2 regions of the Lentzea sp. NPDC004789 genome follow, and region 2 is predicted to be linked to the other one. Evidence: riboswitches for the same ligand, from Rfam matches in the RefSeq annotation. Region 2 holds a riboswitch; the other holds the start of a gene.
The links. A riboswitch is a leader RNA that binds a small molecule or an ion and turns the genes downstream of it on or off. The one in region 2 is predicted to bind cobalamin.
Positions count from the first base shown of each region.

Region 1: it holds a riboswitch for cobalamin, as region 2 does, so the genes downstream of both, ACWEIJ_RS11730 (FecCD family ABC transporter permease) here and ACWEIJ_RS12715 (putative cobaltochelatase) in region 2, are expected to answer to the same signal.

Region 1 covers NZ_JBSGBE010000004.1:271,006-273,152, reverse strand. Annotated here, with positions in the region: gene ACWEIJ_RS11735 (ABC transporter ATP-binding protein) at 1-35, opposite strand, end outside; gene ACWEIJ_RS11730 (FecCD family ABC transporter permease) at 35-1,057, opposite strand; cobalamin riboswitch at 1,092-1,229, opposite strand; gene ACWEIJ_RS11725 (hypothetical protein) at 1,256-1,738, shown strand; gene ACWEIJ_RS11720 (hypothetical protein) at 1,746-2,147, opposite strand, start outside.
Region 2 covers NZ_JBSGBE010000004.1:470,988-473,134, reverse strand. Annotated here, with positions in the region: gene ACWEIJ_RS12715 (putative cobaltochelatase) at 1-1,018, opposite strand, end outside; cobalamin riboswitch at 1,059-1,198, opposite strand; gene ACWEIJ_RS12710 (threonine aldolase family protein) at 1,229-2,147, opposite strand, start outside.

The sequences.
Region 1 (2,147 bases), 200 kb from region 2:
CCGCGGACCGTGACGCCGGTGAGCTCGACGCGCATCAACGTCCCCCGAACACGTAGCTCTTGCGGCGCATGAGGAAGATGAAGCACGGCACGCCGATCGCGGCCGTGATGACGCCCAGCGGCAGCTCTTCCGGTGCCGCGAGCAGGCGGGCGGCCACGTCGACCCAGACGAGGAACGACGCCCCGGCCAGGGGTGCGAGCGGCAGCACCCTGCGGTGGTCCGCGCCCACGACCATGCGCGTGAGGTGCGGCAGCATGAGCCCGACGAAGCCCACCGCGCCGCTGACCGCCACCAGCACACCGGTGATCGCCGCGGTGACCACGAACAGCTGTGTGCGGAACCGGTCGACCTCGACACCCAGCGTGGTCGCCGTCTCGTCGCCCATCGCCAGCGCGTTCAACGGCCGCGCCTTGGTGAGCAGGTGGACGATCCCCAGCACCGTCACCGAGGTGGCCACGGGCAACGACTTCCAGTCCGCTCCGCCCAGGCTGCCGAGCAACCAGAACATCGCCGCCCGTGCCGCTTCCCCGCGTGGCGCCTGGAACACCAGCAGCATCGCCACGGCCGAGAACCCGTACGCCAGCGCGGTTCCGGTCAGCACCAGCCGCAACGGTGTGAGCCCTCGACTCGTGCGCGCGGTGAGGTAGACCAGCGCGGTGGCACCGAGTCCGGTCAGGAACGCCCCGGTCGACAGCGCGTAGACGCCGAACCCGGACAACACGCCGAGCGTCGCCACCGCCGTCGCGCCGACGCTCGCGCCCGACGAGATCCCGAGCACGTAAGGGTCTGCGAGCGCGTTGCGGACCATCGCCTGGATCGCGACGCCGACCGTGCTCAGCCCGGCTCCGACGACCGCTGCCAGCAGGACGCGCGGCAACCGGATGTCCCACACGATGTGGTACTGCCCGGCGAGGTCCGCGGGGATCGTGCCGCCGGTGACGGCCGCCTGCAGCAGGTCGACCGTGACGCCGAACGGGATGGAGACGGGGCCGAGCGCAACGCCCGCCACGATGCTGACGGCGAGCACGCCGACGAGCGCGCTGATCTTCGCGATCACTGACAGCCCTTCCCGCAGTCCACGGCAGGAGTTCCCGGATGGAAAGCCGTGTGCGGGTGTTCGGGCTCGTCCCTGCAGAGGTGGGACCTACCGTTGCGGGTCAGCGCCGGACTTCGACCGGTCTTCCCCCGTGCACGACCCGCTCACCCTAACCCACACATCACTGCACAAATGCACCGCGAGATGCGTCTAACAGGCATGGGGAGCGGGGACAAGAGACGGCTGCGGCGCCAGCGGCAACGGGGCGGCCGGGACACGGAGCAGAAGAACAGCCCCGCCTTCATCGCGTTCGCCCTGCTCGTCACCGGATTCCAGACCGGTGCCATCTGGGCCGAGGAGATCCCGGCAGCGCTGGACCGGCTCTACTGCACGCCGGAGTTCTGCCTGACGCTGCCGCAGGCGCTGATCGGCTGGGCGGTCGCGGTGGCACCGCTGCTGGTGCTGCTCTGGCGCCGCGACGTGGCGATCTACCTCGGCGCGTTCCTGGCCGGTCTGATGGGCATGCTGCTCATCGCGTCCGACGGCAACTGGGTGGTGCCCCAAGCGTTCTTCGGGGTGGGGCTGGTGTTCATGCCGATCAGCCTTGGACTCTCCCGCCTGGCCAAGCCCGGCTGGCGTGCCGTGGCGGTGGCCGGCCAGCACTGGTTGCTGCTGGCCGGCCTCGTCCTCTGGCTGGCCTGACCTCCGGCTACGAGGAGCCTCCCCCGCCGAAGCCGGGTTCGAGACGGCGGAAGTACTCCATGCAGTTGGCCATCTGGTGCTCGACCAGGCCGAACTTCGGGATGTCGTGCGGTTCGAGCATCGCGAGCACGTCGACGGACTCGGTCGCCTTCTCGCCGGGCACGAGGACCTCGGCCCGGTCGCCGGGAAACCTCGACACCTTGTACCCGACGTGCCACACGTCCCGCCGGGAACCCTTGACCAGGACCTTCCACGGCGGGCTGTGCTGCTCGGGGTTCTCCAGCTCACCGCGGATCTTGAGCAGGGCGTCGAACACGGACTCACCGGTGGACATCTTGCGGCCGAACGGACCGTAGACCGCCATCGTGATCTCTTTCATGGTCCGCGCCTGCCACACGACGCGGCCGAC
Region 2 (2,147 bases):
CGTCCGGGCCGTCGGGCTCGTCCGCGTGCTCGGCCGCCTGACGCATCGCGTCTTCGAGCTGCTGCTCCTCGATGCCGGGCTCGTCGAACGGGTCGCGGCGGCGCCGGTGCGGCAGCGCGAGCCGGACGGCGGTCTCGATGTCGGCCTCCTCGACCTCCTTCGCACCGCGCCAGGCCGCATGGGCGGTGGCGGCACGGGCGACGACGAGGTCCGCGCGCATGCCGTCGACCTCGAAAGCCGCGCACACGGCCGCGATCCTGCGCAGCTCACCGTCCGGAAGGGACACTCGCGGGAGGTTCGCGCGCGCTTCGGTGATCCGCTGCTTGAGCCCGGCGTCCTCGTCCGCCCACTTCGCGGCGAACGTCACCGGGTCGGCCTCGTAGGCGAGCCGGCGCCGGATCACCTCGGTGCGCACACCGACGTCCCGCGCCGCCTTCACCGCCACGGTCAGCCCGAACCGGTCGAGCAGCTGCGGCCGCAGCTCCCCCTCCTCCGGGTTCATCGTGCCGACCAGCAGGAACTGCGACGGGTGCGACACCGAGACGCCTTCGCGTTCCACGTGGGCCCGCCCCATCGCCGCGGCGTCGAGCAGCAGGTCGACCAGGTGGTCGTGCAGCAGGTTGACCTCGTCGACGTAGAGCACGCCCCGGTGCGCCGCGGCCAGCAACCCGGGCTGGAACGCCCGCACGCCCTCGGTCAGCGCCTTCTCCAGGTCGAGCGACCCGACCAGCCGGTCCTCGGTCGCGCCGACCGGCAGCTCGACGAGCCTGGCCGGCCTGCGCTCGCTGCCGTCGTGCGGCGCGTCCGGGCAGTCCGCCGTGCCCGGCACGCAGCCGAACCGGCAGTTCCTGGAGACGTCCAGCTCGGGCAGCAGCGCGGCCAGGGCCCGCACGATCGTCGACTTCGCGGTCCCCTTCTCGCCGCGCACGAGAACACCGCCGATGCCGGGGTGCACGGCGTTGAGCAGCAGGGCCAGCCGGAGGTCGTCATGTCCGACGACAGCCGAAAACGGGAACATGCTCGGTGAAGTCCTTCCTCGGGTGTCCACGCCCGTGGCCGGTGGTCGAAAGAGGGGGACGAGTTCCTGACTCCCGGTCTTCTCCTCGAGAACCGGTCACAGTCGCGGGACGGCGCCGGATTCGCACCGGCTTCCTCGCACTCCCCTCACAGCCCCGGCATCGTCGCATTTCGGCCCTGCCGGTCCAACAGCCAGGTGAGCGACATCGCCTCAGAGCAGGCTCTGGAACGCAGCCCACGCCTCCCGCACCTCGTCGCCCGTCCACTCCAGCGCGGGCTCCGCCACCGTGACCTCGGTCTTGGCCATCCGCCCGTCACGCCAGAACCGCCCGAGGAACTTCCCGCTCGCCTCGGTCAGCCGGGCCGGATCACCGGGCAGGTGCAGCGCGAACTGGTGGGTGTGCGGTTCCGGCAGGCCCATCGCCTCGGCGACCACCTTGGCGTGCGCTACATAGGTGCCCAGGCGGGGCAGCACGGTGTCGAGGCCGTGCAGGGCCGACAGCGCCGCGGGCCACTGCTGGAACAGCATGCCGCCGTAGCGGTGCCGCCAGACGCGCGCCTGGTCGACGAAGTCCTGGGTGCCGGCGAGGGCCGCGCCGGAGATGCCCTCCAGCGACTTGTAGAACGAGACGTAGATCGAGTCGAAGAGGCCCGCGATCTCCTCCAGCGGCTTGCCGAGGCCGTGCGTGCTCTCCCACAACCGCGCTCCGTCGAGGTGCACCACGGCGTCGCGGTCGCGGGCGGCGTCGACCACGGACACCAGCTCGTCCCAGGTGGGCAGGACGAAGCCGGCCTCGCGGTCGGGCACCTCCACCAGCAGCGTGCCGAACGGTTCCGGGCAGGCGGCGACGTCGGCGTTGGCGACCCTGATCGGGCGGAGGCCGGACAGGACGGTCAGCGCGTCGTCCTCGTGGTGCAGGGGGTGGGCCAGCGGGTGCATCGCCACGATCGGGTTGTGGGTGCGGTCGGCCCAGCAGCGCAGGGCGATCTGCTGCGCCATGGTGCCGGTCGGCACGAACAGCGCCGCCTCGGTGCCGAGCAGTTGCGCGACCCGCGTTTCCAGGGCGCCCACCGGGCCACCTTCGCCGTAGCGGTCCGGGTCGACGTCCGGCACCGGGCCGAGCATCTCC